One region of the Massilia sp. UYP34 genome, then DNA from elsewhere that is predicted to be linked to it. Evidence: predicted binding sites of a transcription regulator. Region 1 holds the regulator's gene; the other holds the start of a gene.
The links. Region 1 encodes FliA, which starts transcription of late flagellar genes. Its sites were predicted from a motif close to CTAAAGTTTNNNNNNNNNNNGCCGNTA; they were not measured.

Region 1 (7,882 bases):
AGCGGCGGCGTTAACGATCACATCGGGCCCGACGGCGCGCACCAGCGCCCGCAGCGACGCGGAGTCGGCGATATCGGCTTCGCCGCGGCCACAGGCACGCAGCTCGCCCAGCGGCGCCAGCGCACGCTGCAGCTCCCAGCCGACCTGGCCATCCTTGCCGAGCAACAGGATCTTCATGCGGCCGGCCGTCCATCGGCGTAGTGCCGGTCGATCCAGTCGCGGTAGCCGCCGCTGGTCACGTTGCGCACCCATTCGCCGTTGGCCAGATACCACTCGACGGTCTTGCGGATGCCGGTCTCGAACGTCTCGGCCGGGCGCCAGCCCAGCTCGCGCTCCAGCTTGCCCGCATCGATCGCGTAACGGCGGTCGTGGCCGGGGCGGTCCTTCACGAACGTCATCTGCGCGGCATACGACTGGCCGTCGCCGCGCGGACGCAACTCGTCGAGGATCGCGCACAAGGCGCGCACCACGTCGATATTGGCCTTCTCGTTGCCGCCGCCGACGTTGTAGGTCTCGCCCGGCCGGCCGTCGGCCAGCACGCGCCGGATGGCGCTGCAGTGGTCGAGCACGTACAGCCAGTCGCGGATCTGCCGGCCGTCGCCATAGATCGGCAGCGGCTTGCCGGCCAGCGCATGGTGGATCACCAGCGGGATCAATTTTTCCGGGAAATGGAACGGGCCGTAATTGTTCGAGCAGTTGGTGGTCAGTACCGGCAACCCATAGGTATGGTGGTAGGCGCGCACCAGGTGGTCCGACGCCGCCTTGCTGGCGGAGTAAGGGCTGTTCGGCTCGTAGCGGTTCTGCTCGTTGAACGCCGGCGCGTCGCTGGACAGCGAGCCATACACCTCGTCGGTGGACACGTGCAGGAAGCGGAACGTCTCACGCAGCCCGGGCGCCAGGCCGTTCCAGTAGGCGCGCACCGCCTCGAGCAGATTGAAGGTGCCGACGATATTGGTCTGGATGAAGGCGCCGGGGCCGTCGATCGAGCGATCGACGTGGCTTTCGGCCGCGAGATTCACTACCGCACGCACCCGGTGTTCGGCCAGCAGGCGGCCTACCAGCGCGCCATCGCCGATATCGCCGCGCACGAAGTGGTGGCGCGGATTGCCCTCGAGGCTGGCGAGGTTCTGGAGATTGCCGGCGTAGGTCAGCTTGTCGAGGTTGACGACTGGCTCGTCATGCTGCGCCAGCCAGTCGATGACGAAGTTCGAGCCGATGAAGCCCGCTCCGCCGGTCACGAGGATGGTCATTCCTGCGGTTCCTGGTAAAAGTGTACATGGTCAGGCGGCGCCAGGGCGCCTTCCTGAGCCCAAAATCCAACGCACCATTCTCGGGGCGATATAGCTCGATTGTCAATGAGCGGCATGGCCCCCGGACAGCGCCGTACGCCAGGCGCGCCTACGCGGCTGCGTCGCTCGCCAGCCGCACGCCCATGGTCGCCCGCCTGCCAGCGGTCGCTGTTCTGTTACTTATTTGTATTAGTTTCGCCAGCCCATTGACTTGGTTTAAGAAGAGTAACAATGAACGTTGCATCAGCGCAAGATGCAGCACCTGTATGGGGTGACAGTGGGGAATCGCCATCATTTCAGGAGCCCGCCATGTCCCTCCACCCTGTCCTCCCGTCGGCCGCCGTCGCGGCCCTGGTGCTGTCGTTCTGCAGCAGCGCCGCGGCCGCCGTCGAGGTCACCGTCACGCCGGTGAAACCCGCCGTCGAGCGTGGCGACGACGTGCTGGTGCGCGTCACCCTCACCAATGCGTCCGGGGCCGCCCAGCACCTGCTGCGCTGGCGCACGCCGCTCTATGGGGTCGAGGCGTCCCTGTTCGAGGTGCGGCGCGACGGCCAGCCGGTGCGCTACCTCGGCCGGCGCATCAAGCGCGCGGCGCCCGGCCCGTCGGACTACGTGCGCCTGGATCCCGGCGCCTCGCTCAGCAAGACCGTCGAGCTGTCGCGGCTGTACGAGATGAGCGTGACCGGCAGTTACACGATCCGCTACCACAGCGCCGCCATGCCGGCGCCGGGCGCCGGTGTCCAGGCGGTGGTTGGCGAGCTGGTCTCGAAGCCGGTCAGCATCTGGGTCGACGGCCGCCTGCCGCGCGGCGCCAAGCCGGCCGCCATCGCGCCGGAACCGGGCGGGGCCGGCCTGAGCTACGCCAACTGCTCGAACGCTCAGCAAGAGCAATTGGTGACGGCGATGGATGCAGGACGCGCGATGACGCGGGATGCCCACGCCTACCTCACCTCGGGCAAGCAGTATGGCGAGCGCTACACGACCTGGTTCGGCGCGCCCGACGCCGCGCGCGGCGCCAAGGTCAGCGGCAATTTCACGGCCATCAAGGACGCGTTCGAGAACAAGCCGGTCAAGATCGACTGCGATTGCGACGAACCGTATTTCGCCTATGTGTATCCGGCGCGTCCCTATACCGTGTGGGTGTGCAGGGCGTTCTGGGCCGCGGCCGTGACCGGCACCGATTCGCGCGGCGGCACCCTGTTGCACGAGCTCAGCCATTTCGACGTGGTGGCGGCGACCGATGACCACGTGTACGGCCAGTCCGGCGCCGCCGAACTGGCGCGCACGGCGCCCGAGCGGGCGATCAACAACGCCGATTCACATGAGTATTTTGGGGAGAACACGCCGGCAGTAGGGTTGGCGGCTTCGCCGCCGACGCGGTGATGGTTATCGGTGCCCTTTTCGCGCCGGATGATCTTGCCGCTACCTATCACCGCGTTGGGTAATCTGGTCCAGTGGACCAGATTACGAGCCGCCGACCCTACGGTTCAAGCAAGCGTTGATTCACCGCTGCGTAAACGAAAACTTCACCGGAATCGCCGGACTGCTCTTGATGCTGCCCGCATCGACCTTGCCCAGGCTGGACAGCCACGGTCCGGCATAGCGGATCTCGTAGCTGTGCTGCCCTGGTTTGAAGGCATAGGCCTGGGTGATGTCGATTGTGTTCAGGTGCGTGGTCTGCGGCTTGACCTCGAGGTAGTCGGCCGGGCCCAGGGCCGCGCGCTTGACCATGCGGCCGGTGTAGGCCACTTCTGCCCCGGGTGTGCGCAGGTCGAAGCGCGGAGCGGTCAGGTCGTCGCCCAGGGCGATCTCGCGCGGGATCCACACCGACTGGTCGCCGCGGTTTTCGATCAGCACCCGCACCTTGACCGACTTGGCGCCGGTCTTCACTTCGAGCCGGTGATGCACGTTCACCTTGGCCTCCACGGCCTTGACCGCGCCGGCCAGGCCGCCCAGCGCCAGCAGCGTCGCCAGCACAGCTGCCGGCATGCTTCGTTTGACATGCATCTTGCCTCCTTCCGGGACGGGGCCACCACGGTTTGACAGACTCGCCGCCGCGGGCGCGACAACGGTCTTCCAATTATGACACGGGTAGTCGTGACAGTTCAGGGCAGAATGTTACCGCCTGTTTCAGGCAAGGCCGCCAGGATGGTCACCGCCACCCGCCGGTTGCGGGTCTGCCCGGACACGTCCGTATTCGGCGCCACCGGCCGCGTGTCGGCAAAGCCGATCGCCGACAGCCGCGCCGGCGGCAGTCCGTGGTCGATGAACAGGCGCACCACGCTCGAGGCGCGCGCGGTCGACAGTTCCCAGTTCGACGGATACACCGGGCTGGCGATCGGCACGTCGTCGGTATGGCCCTCGACCTCGATGCGGTGGCTGTCATCCCGGAGCAGGCCCGCCACCGCGCCCAGCACTTCGCGCGCTTCGGGATCGAGCAAGGCCTGGCCCTGCGCGAACAGCACGCTGGCGTTGATCTCGACGCTGATGCCGCGCGCGTTCTGGGTCACCCGCACCTGGCCCGACTTCACCAGCGGCAGCAGGGTCGCCGACAGCGCGCGCGCCATCGCGCCCATGCGCTCCTGCTCGCGCCGCGCGGCCTCGTTGCGCTTGCGGTTGATGATGTGCGACAGCGGCAGCACCGGCTCGACATTGGTGTTCACCTGCGTGGCCGCGCCGCGCCCGCCGAAGGCGTCGCCCAGGGCGTCGGACAGCACCTGGTACTTGCCCTCGTTGACGATGGAGATCGCGTACATCACCACGAAGAAGGCGAACAGCAAGGTGATCAGGTCGGCGTACGAGATCAGCCAGCGCTCGTGGTGTTCCTGCGGGACGTCCTCGTCGTAGCGCTTGCGGGCCATGATCTCGCGTGCCGTCAGTGGCGCGCCAGCAGGCTGGCGACGCGCTCGTCGACCACGCGGCCGTGGTCGCCGCTGGCCAGGTCGGCGAACACCTCGGCCAGGATCTCGTACTGCGCGACCCGGTCGTTGACGATCGCCTTCAATTTATTGCCGACCGGGTAGAGGAACAGGTTGGCCAGGCCCACGCCGTACACGGTCGAGACGAAAGCGACCGCGATGCCCGAACCCAGGCGCGCCGGGTCGGACAGGTTTTCCATCACCTGGATCAGGCCCAGCACGGCGCCCAGGATGCCGATCGTCGGCGCATAGCCGGCCGCCGATTCCCAGATGCGCGCCGCTTGCCGCTGGGCGAATTCATAGCCGTTGATCTCGTGCTCGAGCAGGCTGCGCAGCTTGTCGGGCGCGATGCCGTCCACCACCAGGCGCAGGCCCTTGGCCACGAACGGATCGGCCCTGCCCATATATTGTTCCAGCGACAGCAGGCCGTCGCGGCGCGCCGACTGGCTCCACAGCGCGATGTCGCGCGACAGCTTCTGGCGGCCGTTTTTTGGCGGCACGAACACCCAGCGCAGCATGCCGAGGCCGCGCAGGAACGTGCGCGACTCGCTCTGCAGCAGCACGGCGCCGAAGGTGCCGACGACGACGATGGCGAAGGCCGCCGGCTGCATCAGCGATGCGAACCTGCCGCCGTCGAGCGTGTAGCCGAGGAAAATGCCGGCGATCGCCAGCACCAGGCCGCCTACGCTGGCCCAGTCCATATATGCTCTCTCAAGGTGGTGCGCAGGCGCGCGACGGCCTGGGTGTGCAGCTGCGACACCCGCGATTCGGAGACGCCCATGACGGCGCCGATTTCCTTCAGGTTCAGCTCTTCTTCGTAATACAGGCCCATCAACAGCTTCTCGCGCGGCGGCAGGTTGTCGATGGCCTCGATCACGGCGTGGCGGAAGTCGGTTTCCATCAGGCCGCGCAAGGGGTCGCTGTCGTCCACCGCATAGCGGTCGAGGAAATTGCCGTCGCCGTCGTCGTCATGGAAATCTTCGTAATAGAGCAGCTGGTGGCCGCCCGAGTCGGCCAGCATGTCCTGGTAATCCTCGAGCGAGAGCTTGAGCGAGCCGGCCACCTCGGATTCGCTCGGCGGGCGGCCCAGCCGCTGCTGCAGCGCGTGCATTGCGGTCTCGACCTTGCGCATGTTCTGGCGCGTACTGCGCGGCATCCAGTCGCTGCTGCGCAATTCGTCGAGCATCGCGCCGCGGATGCGCAACACCGCATAGGTCTCGAATTGCGCGCCGTGGGTGTCTTCGTAGCGGTTGATCGCGTCCAGCAGGCCGATCATGCCTGCTTGCACCAGGTCATCGACTTCCACGGAAGGCGGCAACTTGGCCTTCATGTGGTGGGCAAGGCGCTTTACCAACGGCATATGCTCCGTCAGCAAAGAATTCTTGTCCGTTTTCCCTTTGACCGTGTACATGCTGGTGTCAGTCTTCTCTCTACTTGTTCTATTGCCGATGCCGGTCACGAACCTAAGCGGGCTGCGCCGCCCTGCTTGCCGAACTGCGGCATGGCGTTCAGCGCGAACTTGCCTGCGAGCTGGCGAAACGCCACCGACGCACCGGCCAGCGGAAAGGCATCGACCACGGCCCGGCCCAGGCGCGCGGCCCGGTGCAGGTATTCGTCGGCCGGCACAGAGCCCATGAAGCTGAGCTTGACGGCAAGATAACGTGTTGCTGCCGCTGACATATTATCGTATACCACCTTGGCCTCAGTCTCTGTCGCGCCGGTAACAAGGATCCCGAAAGGGCGCCGGCCCAGTTGCTGCGACAAGCGCTTGATCAGTGCGTAGGCATTCGTGATCGACGCCGCGCTGGTGGATACCTGCACCACGATCTCGGAATCCACCATCGAAGCCACCGGGAAATCGCCGTCGGGGCCGAGTTCGGCGTCGACGATCACGATTCCCGTTTGCAGCGCCAGCACGTCGAAGGTCTTGCCCAGGCGGCGCGCTTCGGCCGCCGTGTCGGGCACGCCCATCGGCACCACCGAAAAGCCTTGAGGCGCCGGGCGGATCACCTGGTTCAAAGCGCTTTCCTGGCGCGCCACCTGCAGCAGCGAGGCGCTGCGGTTCATGCCAAGCCGGCGCGCGACGCCGTAGTCCACTTCGCAGGCGTCGACGATCAGCACGTCGTTGCCGGCCTGGGCCAGCGAAGCGCCCAGGTTGACCAGCATGGCGCCCTTGTCGTCTTCGGGCGTGGCCGAGAGGAAGGTGACCACGCGCGGACGCGGGCCCTGCAGCATGCGGCGCAGGCCTTCGGCCTGGTCGAAATCGAAACTAGCCAAGGCTCACCTCGCGCGCGGCTTGGGCTGCCGCCATCATCAGCGGCAGGTCGGCGTCGGTAGTAGCGTTGCCGCGGTTGCGGAAGGCGCGGTCGACCAGCAGGGTGCGGTCGGCCACGTGCAGGTCTTCCGGCACACGCTGGCCGTTCGAGATGTAGTGCAGGTTCAGCTTCTGGCGGATCACGATGTCGAGCACGCCGCCGATCGACGTGGCTTCGTCCAACTTGGTCATGATGGCGCCGTGCAGGCCGCTGCCCTGGTAGGCGCGCACCACTTCGTTCAGCGTTTCGCCCGTCGAGGTCGAGTTCAGGCACAGCAGGCGCTTCACGTCGGCGCCCGAGCCGGACAGCATGGCGACCTGCTCGGCCACCATGTGGTCGCGCTGCGACATGCCGATGGTGTCGATCAGCACGGTGTGCTTGTTGCGCAATTCCTTCAGGGCGATGCGCAGGTCGGCTTCGTCCTTCACCGAGTGCACCATCACGCCCAGGATCTTGCCGTAGATGCGCAGCTGCTCGTGGCCGCCGATACGATAGGCGTCGGTGGTGATCAGGGCCAGCTTGTCCGGGCCGTGGCGCATCACGCAGCGCGCGGCCAGCTTGGCGGTGGTGGTGGTCTTGCCGACGCCGGTCGGGCCGACCAGCGCGTACACGCCGCCCTGCTCGAGCAGCGCGTCTTCGTTGCCGATGGTGGTCAGGTTACGGGCCAGCACGGTCTTTACCCAACGCATGGCCTCGAGCGCATCCTTGGTTGCCGACATTTTCTCGATCAGATAACGCGCCAGGGTGGCCGAAAAACCGGCAGCCAGCATCTCGCGCAGCACGGTGGCCTTGTGCGGCTCGCGCTGGGCGGTGGCGTTCCACGACAGTTCGGCCAGCTGGGTTTCCATCAGGCCGCGCATGGCGCGGATCTCGCTCATCATGCCGTTCATTTCGGCGGCGGCCGATTCCTTGGCCTGGGCGATGGCGGCGCTCATCATCGAGGTCATGGCGCTCATGTCGATCGCCGGCTCGGCGCTCGGGGCGCGGCGCTCGGCGTAGGTCGGGGCCGGGGTCACTTCGGTATAGGCTGGCGCGACCGGCGCCCTCGGCGCGGCCGGGGCGGCGTCCTGCAGGCGGCGCGACAGGAAGGCCGGAGCGGCTGCGGGGGCCGCTGCCTTGGCTGGCGCCAGGTCGTCGAAGTGCTGCAATTGCGGCGCCGGCTGGGCCATTTCCGAATCGGCGGCCGGCGCGGCCAGCGAGGCCACGTCATCGTTGTCCAGCGCCAGGATCTCGACCTGGCCGTCGACCGGACGGTTGGAGAGGATGACGGCGTCCGGCCCCAGGGCTTCGCGCACCTTGCGCAAGGCATCTCGGGACGTTGCTGCCGTAAATTTCTTCACCTTCATCTGGTTCTCCGCGC
Region 2 (7,882 bases), on a different contig from region 1:
ATAATCCTCGAGAGACATCATGCGCCCTCTTCTCCTCCTACTGGCCGCGCTCGCGGCCGCTCCCGCCATGGCCGAACGACTGACACTGGACCGCATCTACGGTGAATCTTCGCTGGCCGGCGCCAGCGTGCGCAACCTGCGCGTCTCGCCCGACGGCGAACGCGTGACCTTCCTGCGCCCGCGCGCCGACGACCAGTACCGTCTCGACCTGTGGGAATACAACACCAGGAGCAAGGCGACGCAGCGCCTGGTCGATTCCAAGCAGCTGGTGCCGAACGAGGAATTGTCACTCGAGGAAAAAGCGCGCCGCGAACGCGCGCGCACCGCCGGCCTGTCGGGCATCCTCAACTATTACTGGTCGCCCGACGGCAAGCGGCTGCTGGTGCCGATCGGCGGCGACCTGTATCTCGTGGATGCCGCCAGGCCGGAAGCCGCGCGCAAGGTCGCCTCGGGCAACGTCATCGATCCGAAGATCTCGCCGCGTGGCCGCTACGTGTCGTTCGTGCGCAACCAGAACCTGGTGGTGATCGATCTCGCCACCGGCGCCGAGCGCCAGCTGACCACGGATGGCAAGGGCACCGTGCACAACGGCGAAGCGGAATTCATCGCCCAGGAAGAGATGGACCAGCACACCGGCTACTACTGGGCGCCGGACGATTCGCACATCGCCTACCGCCGCTACGACGAGGCGCCGGTGCCGGTGGTACGCCGCTTCGAGATCTTCGCCGACCGCACCGAAGTGATCGACCAGCACTACCCGGCCGCGGGCGACCCGAACGTGGCGATCGAGCTGATGATCGTCGATCCGGCCACCGGCGCGCAGCGCAAAATCGACCTCGGCCAGGACAAGGACATCTACCTGGTGCGCGCCGACTTCAGCGCCGACGCCAAAACCCTCGTCTACCAGCGCCAGACGCGCGACCAGAAGCGCCTCGACCTGGTGGCGGTCGACGTCGCCACCCTGGCCCAGCGTCCGCTGTTCTCGGAAACCTCCCCTACCTGGGTCGAAGTCCATAACGACCTGCGCTTCCTCAAGAACCGCCAGGCCTTCGTCTGGGCGTCCGAGCGCAGCGGCCGCAAGCACCTGTACCTGTATGACCTGAACGGCAAGCTGCTGCACCCGATCTCGCGCGGCGACTGGGGCGTGGACAATATCCTGGCCGTCGACGAAGGCGCCGGCAAGGTCTATGTGTCGTCGAATCGCGACGCCGTGATCGACAAGCAGACCTATGCGCTGTCGCTGGACGGTCGCGGCGCCGACAAGCCGACCCGCATCACCCAGGGCGACGGCTGGCACGAGGCCTCGTTCGCCGGCAACGGCAAGCTGTTCGTCGACACCTATTCGAACCCGAACACCCCGCCGCAGGTATCGATCCGCCGCGCCGACGGCAGCATGGTCGAGTGGATCGAAAAGAACGAACTCGATGCCGACCATCCGTACACGCGCCACCTCGATGCGCATCTGCCGACCGAATTCGGCACCCTGAAGGCGGCCGATGGCCAGACCCTGCACTATTCGATCATCAAGCCGGCCGGGTTCGATGCGAACAAACGTTACCCGGTATTCCTGTTCACCTATGGCGGCCCGCATTCGCAGCGCGTGACCCGCGCCTGGGGCAATTATTTTGACCAATACATGGCGCAGCAGGGCTTCGTGGTCTTCCGCCTCGACAACCGCGGCTCGGGCCGCCGCGAGCGCCAGTTCACCGATGTGTTGCACAACAACCTGGGCCAGCACGAAGTCGAAGACCAGGTGGCCGGCATCGACTGGCTCGCCAGGCAGAGCTTCGTCGATCCGAAGCGCGTGGGCGTGTTCGGCTGGAGCTATGGCGGGTTCATGACCTTGCGCCTGCTCTCCGCGGCGTCAGGCAAGATCGCGATGGGCGTGTCGGTGGCGCCGGTGACCGACTGGGCGCTGTACGACACCCACTATACCGAGCGCTACGTCGGCGGCACCCCGAAGGGCGATCCGGAAGCTTACCGGCGCAGCGGCGTGTTCGCCCACCTGGACGGCATGCAATCGCGCCTGCTCCTGATCCACGGCATGGCCGACGACAACGTGCTGTTCTCGAACACCACCCTGCTGATCGACGAACTCGTCAAGCGCAATGTGCAGTTCGACCTGATGACCTATCCGGGCGCCAAGCACGGCATGTCGGGTCGCACCAACCAGCGCCACGTGTATGGCCTGATCGAGTCCTACTTCAAGCGGCAGCTGGGCGGCACGCAGCCGAACTGATCGCTGTTTTCCAAAACAAAACGGCCGCGTCGATCGACGCGGCCGTTGTTCATTGCGCTCGAAAAAGCGCGGCGTGGCTTACGGACGTGGCGCTGGACGGGTTGCGCCGTCCACGGCATCCTTCACGCCTTCTTTCGCGTCGCCGTAGGCTTCCTGGGTCTTGCCCTCGGCCTGGTTTGCCAGGCCCTTGGCCTGCTGTTCGGTGCTGCCCACCGCTTTACCGGCGCCTTCCTGAATCTTGCCGCCGATGTCTTTCAGTTTGCCTTCGACTTGGTCTTTGTTCATGGTGTTCTCCTTGAGTAATACATGCCTGGATGGCCATGCGATGACTTCAGAATAGTCCTTTCGCGCCCGCTCATCTGTTCGCGCACGCACATAGTCATGCGACCCCATCCGCGCGACATTTTTATGGCTTGAATGCTAATCTTTTTTTGCAACGCGGCGCGCCGCTCGAGAAGAGAATCCCCATGAATGACACCACTCCCGACACCGTCCCGGCAACCCATGACGCCCCACAAGGCCAGCGCCGGCTGGCGCGCCGTGTGACCCTCGTCAATGGCATCGCAGTGCTGTTCGTCCTTGGCCTGGCCGCCGCCGTGCTGGCGGCCGATGCGCTGCTGCTGGTGTTCGCCTGCGTCCTGTTCGCCATCCTGCTCTATAAACTGAGCGAGATCATGCACCGGCGCTTTCATCTGCAGCGCAAGCTCGCGCTCGGCATCGTCGTGCTGCTGCTCGGCGCCATCATCGGCTTGGGCGGCTGGGCGATGGCGCCGCAGATTTCCGAACAGTCGACCCAGCTGGCGAAGGAAATCCCGGCCGCCATCGAGCGCCTGCAGGGCGAAGTCGAACAGCATCCCCTGCTCAAGCGCGTCGTCGACGAACTGCCGCCGCCGGAAGACATCGTCAAGCAGATGAGTTCGCTGGTGCCGAATGCCGGCCTGTTCTTCACGGGCGTGCTGGGCGCCCTCGGCAACGTCGTCATCATCATTTTCGTCGGCATCTATTTTGCCGCCACGCCGGGTGTGTATACCGGCGGCTTCATCCGCCTGATCCCGCAGCACAGGCGCGGCCGCGCGCGCGAGGTCATCGATGAGATCGGTGATTCGCTGGCCAGCTGGCTGCTCGGCAAGGCGGTGTCGATGCTGATCGTCGGCACCACCACCGCGATCGGCCTCTCCCTGCTGGGCGTGCCGCTGGCGCTGATCCTGGGCATCATCGCCGGCCTGCTCGACTTCATCCCCTACCTCGGCCCGATCATGGCCGGCATCCCGGCGGTGCTGCTGGCACTGTCGATCAGTCCGGAAATGGCGATGTATGCGCTGCTGCTGTTCGCGGCCATCAACATGCTTGAAGGTTATGTGCTGCAGCCAATGATCGAAGCCAAGGCGATCGACCTGCCGCCTGCGCTGGTGATCGTGATGCAGCTGGTCTTCGGCACCCTGTTCGGCTTCGCCGGCGTGGCGCTGGCGACACCGCTGGCCGCAGTGCTGTCGGTGCTGGTCAAGATGCTCTATATAGAAGACGTGCTGGGGGACCGGCCGGCGCAAGGAGCGGCGCCCGGCTGAGGGCGCTGGCCTGGCGTCGCCATCCGGACGCCTGGCGCATCATCCGGGACGCAATTCGGCGGCCAGATAGCAGAACGGCCCGGTCGCGTTCACGACCGGGCCGTTCTGGAAGACGGGCTGGATCAGCGATTGCCTTTGGCGACTTCCTTCATGTCGCCGACTTTCTTCTGGACCTTGCCTTCGGCCTGATTCGACAGGCCTTCGCTCTGCTGCTGGCGGCTGCCGACGGCTTCGCCGATTTTCTGCTGCACCTTGCCGCCAACTTCCTTCGCCTTGCCTTTGACTTGATCCTTGTTCATTGCAGTCTCCTTGCCTGTGACGTGGATGAGCCTTAAGAATAGGTAGAACTTCCAGGCGGTTCTGTTCGACGCTTAACAAACAGGTCGCAACAACTACCCTGGTTTTCTCCAGACGCTGGCCAGCCAGGGCTGCTGGTCGCGCGGCAGGCCGGGCGGACGGTAGTAGTGATGCAGCGCGGTGAAGCCGGCCGCGCGCAGGTAGCGTTCCCAGGTGGGGTAATCATGATAACTGCCGTAGCGCGGGCCGTTCCAGCCTTCCTGGTTGTCGCCGCGCGGATTGGAACTGAACAGCACCCCGCCCGGCTTGAGCGCGGCGTGCAGGTGCGCGAGCACCTGCGGCAAGGCGGCGCTGGGCACATGGAACAGCACCGCGTTGGCGAAAATGCCATCGAATAAGCCTTGAGGCAGATCGAGGTGCAGGAAATCCTGGCGCCAAACCTCGCAGCCGCTGTAAGCGCGCGCCATGGCGACGAAGCGTTCGCTGCCGTCGACGCCGATGGCACGATGGCCCAGCGCGCCGAAGGTCTTGAGGTCGCGCCCCGGGCCGCAGCCCAGGTCGAGGATGGTGTACGGGCGCGGAGCCTCGATCGCGTCCAGCAGGGCGGCGATGTTCTGGCTGACGTCGTGGTCGATCGTGCCGGCGAAGAAGGCATCGGCGTTGCGCTCGTAATGCGCCAGCGTGCGGCGCGCGATCTCGTCGAGCGCGTCGTGCGCGTCGTGCTCCTCCGCGTGCATCTTGTCGTGTTTGTTCTCATGATCCATGACGACAGTATGCCAGCCGGCGGCGAACGGCGCCGTCGCCGCGCGTCGATCGTTGACCAGGGGATGCGAAAGCGGTGCGCCATGCCGCGCAACGGCGTGGCATGGCATGCCAGACCGCCTCAAAAAAAATTCAAGATTTTTTCGAGGCAACCCTAAAGTTCCCGAAACCGCTGCCGTAAAAGAACCAGACAACCGGCAATCCGGCCGGACTTTCATTGTTTTGGTGGCAACATGAACGCAAACGACGCCCTCGCGATGTACGAAAACCTGGCTGGCCTGACCCGTCGGATGTCGGACGCCGCCAAGACCGGGGATTGGAACGAGTTTGCCAGCCTGAACCTGGAAGCCAAGGTCGAAGCCCGCAGCGCCGCCGCCGGCATGCCTGCCCTGGCAGGCGCCCAGCGCCTGCGCAAGATCGACCTGCTCAAGCAGCTGATGGCCAATGACCGCGCGATCCGCGACGTGACCGAGCCATCCGATGGCCGGCTGGACCGCGCGCTGCAGGCGCATTGATTCCCGGTGCATTGATTCCCGGCGAATCCTGAACGAAGGCACCTGCGGGTGCCTTTTTTGTTGGCCTCATCGATCACACGTCCTGCATTACGCACCGTCACCCTGGTGTCGACATCTGCTTCCCGGTCTCGTCCAGATTCGGCTCGACCGGTTCCGGGCTTGTTTTCTTGCGCGCGATACGCTCGCGCAGGCGCGTGATCCAGGGTACGCCGCGCATGGGCTGAAGCTGCCCTGCCCGCTGGCGACGCCGCCGCACCAGCATCAGGAGCGCAGCGCCGGCCAGCACCAGCATGGCGCCAACGGCGCCGGCGATCCAGCCCCAGGGCGTCGACGCCTCCGGTTCGGGCGCCGGACGCCGCCGCGCCGGATGCGGCGTGTTCGGGTTGGCAAGCTGCGGCTTGCCCACCGCCGCCGGACTGGCGCCGAGCGCCACCTGCAATACCTTCACCTTGTCTTCCAGCTGGCCGATCTGTTCGCGCAATTGCGCATTCTTGACATCCAGCGCGGCGCACACGGTCGAACGGTCGATGCCGGGGGCGCAGGCGGCCGGCGCAGGCGGTGCGGCCAGCGCCAGGGGCAGCGCCCTGGGCGGCGGGGTCGGCTTCGCGGCCGGCGCCGGCCGCGCTTCCCGTGGCGGTTCCGGCCTGGGCTCGGCCCCGGATGCGGGTTCCGGCTTCGGCGCCGGCGCGATCTTCGCGACGACCGGCACGGGGGGCGGCGCCGGACGCGACTTGGCCACGACCGGCGCGACCGCGGCCGGCGGCGGCGTGGCGGCCACGACCGGCGTCGCGATCCTGGCCGGCGCCGGCGGCGGGGGATTCGGATCCGGCGCCATCGACAAGGTCACCAGGCGCACGTCGCGCTGGCCGCCATCGGCCAGTTCCAGGTACAGGTGCAGGCGGCTTGACTCGACCGGGGCCAGCGACGTGACGCGCAGGAACTGGCGGCCCTCGCGCTGCGTCACAGTCATATTCAGTGTCGACAGCATGTGCGGCATGCCGATATTGGCGCCGCGGTAGACGTTCGGGTGGGCCAGGCGCACCTGGACCGGGGTCGACGGGGCGGCGAGCATGGTCAGTTCAATGTCCGCCACGAGCGGCTGGCCGATGTACGAAGCGACCTGCGCTTCGCCCAGTTCGGCTGCGCCGGCGAGGCCGGACAGCAGCGTGCAAGTGATGGTCAAGGGGAGGCGGCTAGCCATAAGGAATACCGAAAGAGAAGCCCAAGCGTAATTAACGGACATTGCGATAAACTCTTTAATCCCAGCCCCTTGTAAAACAGGAATGTTTATGGAAAACAGGATTGAGAAGGACAGCTTTGGCCCGATCGACGTGCCTGCCGATCGTCTATGGGGCGCGCAGACCCAGCGCTCGCTCCACCATTTCCACATCTCCACCGAGCGCATGGCGCCCGAGCTGGTCGCGGCGCTGGCCCAGGTCAAGCGTGCGGCGGCGGCGGTCAACCGTTCGCTCGGCAAGCTCTCCAGCGACAAGGCCGACGCCATCATGCGGGCGGCCGACGAAGTGCTCGAGGGCCGCCATCCTGACGAATTCCCGCTCGCCGTCTGGCAGACCGGCTCGGGCACGCAAAGCAATATGAACATGAACGAAGTGCTGGCCAACCGCGGCTCGGAGCTGCTGGGCGGCGCGCGCGGCGAAGGGCGACTGCTGCACCCGAACGACGACGTCAACATGGGCCAATCGTCGAACGACATCTTCCCGACCGCCATGCACGTGGCCGCCGCCTGGGCCCTGGCCAAGAATGTGCTGCCGGCGCTGGCCCAGCTGCGCGGCACCCTGCTGCGCAAATCGCGCGATTTCGAGCCGATCGTCAAGATCGGCCGCACCCACCTGCAGGACGCAACGCCGCTGACCCTGGGCCAGGAATTCTCCGGCTACGTGGCCCAGCTCGACTATGCCGAGCAATTGCTGAAGTCCACCCTGCCGGGCCTCTTGCTGCTGGCCGCCGGCGGCACCGCGGTGGGCACCGGCCTGAACGCCCACCCCGAATTCGCCCCGCGTATTGCGGCCGAGCTCGGCTCGCGCACCGGCCTGTCGTTCAAGACCGCGCCGAACAAGTTCATGGCCCTGGCCGCCCACGACGCCATGGTCGGCGCCCACGGCGCTTTCAAGACCCTGGCCACGGCCCTCATGAAGATCGCCAACGACGTGCGCTGGATGGCGTCCGGCCCCCGCTCCGGCCTGGGGGAGATCACCATTCCCGAGAACGAACCGGGCAGCTCGATCATGCCCGGCAAGGTCAATCCGACCCAGTGCGAAGCGCTCACCATGCTGTGCTGCCAGGTATTCGGCAACGACGTCGCCATCACGGTCGGCGGCTCGCAGGGCAATTTCGAGCTCAATGTGTTCAAGCCCATGATCGTGCATAACTTCTTGCAGAGCGCACGCCTGCTGGCCGACGGCATGCGTTCGTTCGACGAGCATTGCGCCCGGGGCATCGAGCCGAACCGCGCCCGCATCGGCGAGCTGATGGAAAAATCGCTG

Region 2: ACZ9AQ_RS12840 (flagellar protein FliT) is a predicted target of FliA. The motif match lies at 5,018-5,044, and genes of this name have one in related genera.

Annotation. Positions count from the first base shown of each region.
Region 1 is NZ_JBWBRF010000014.1:68,122-76,003, forward strand. Features, by position in the region: gene rfbD (dTDP-4-dehydrorhamnose reductase) at 1-177, opposite strand, end outside; gene rfbB (dTDP-glucose 4,6-dehydratase) at 174-1,250, opposite strand; gene ACZ9AQ_RS18570 (M35 family metalloendopeptidase) at 1,599-2,672, shown strand; gene ACZ9AQ_RS18575 (hypothetical protein) at 2,793-3,296, opposite strand; gene motD (flagellar motor protein MotD) at 3,395-4,150, opposite strand; gene ACZ9AQ_RS18585 (flagellar motor protein) at 4,165-4,908, opposite strand; gene ACZ9AQ_RS18590 (RNA polymerase sigma factor FliA) at 4,890-5,618, opposite strand; gene ACZ9AQ_RS18595 (MinD/ParA family ATP-binding protein) at 5,663-6,484, opposite strand; gene flhF (flagellar biosynthesis protein FlhF) at 6,477-7,868, opposite strand.
Region 2 is NZ_JBWBRF010000006.1:207,328-215,209, reverse strand. Features, by position in the region: gene ACZ9AQ_RS12865 (S9 family peptidase) at 20-2,239, shown strand; gene ACZ9AQ_RS12860 (CsbD family protein) at 2,318-2,524, opposite strand; gene ACZ9AQ_RS12855 (AI-2E family transporter) at 2,707-3,804, shown strand; gene ACZ9AQ_RS12850 (CsbD family protein) at 3,927-4,103, opposite strand; gene ACZ9AQ_RS12845 (class I SAM-dependent methyltransferase) at 4,197-4,838, opposite strand; gene ACZ9AQ_RS12840 (flagellar protein FliT) at 5,097-5,378, shown strand; gene ACZ9AQ_RS12835 (type IV pilus assembly protein FimV) at 5,476-6,579, opposite strand; gene fumC (class II fumarate hydratase) at 6,668-7,882, shown strand, end outside.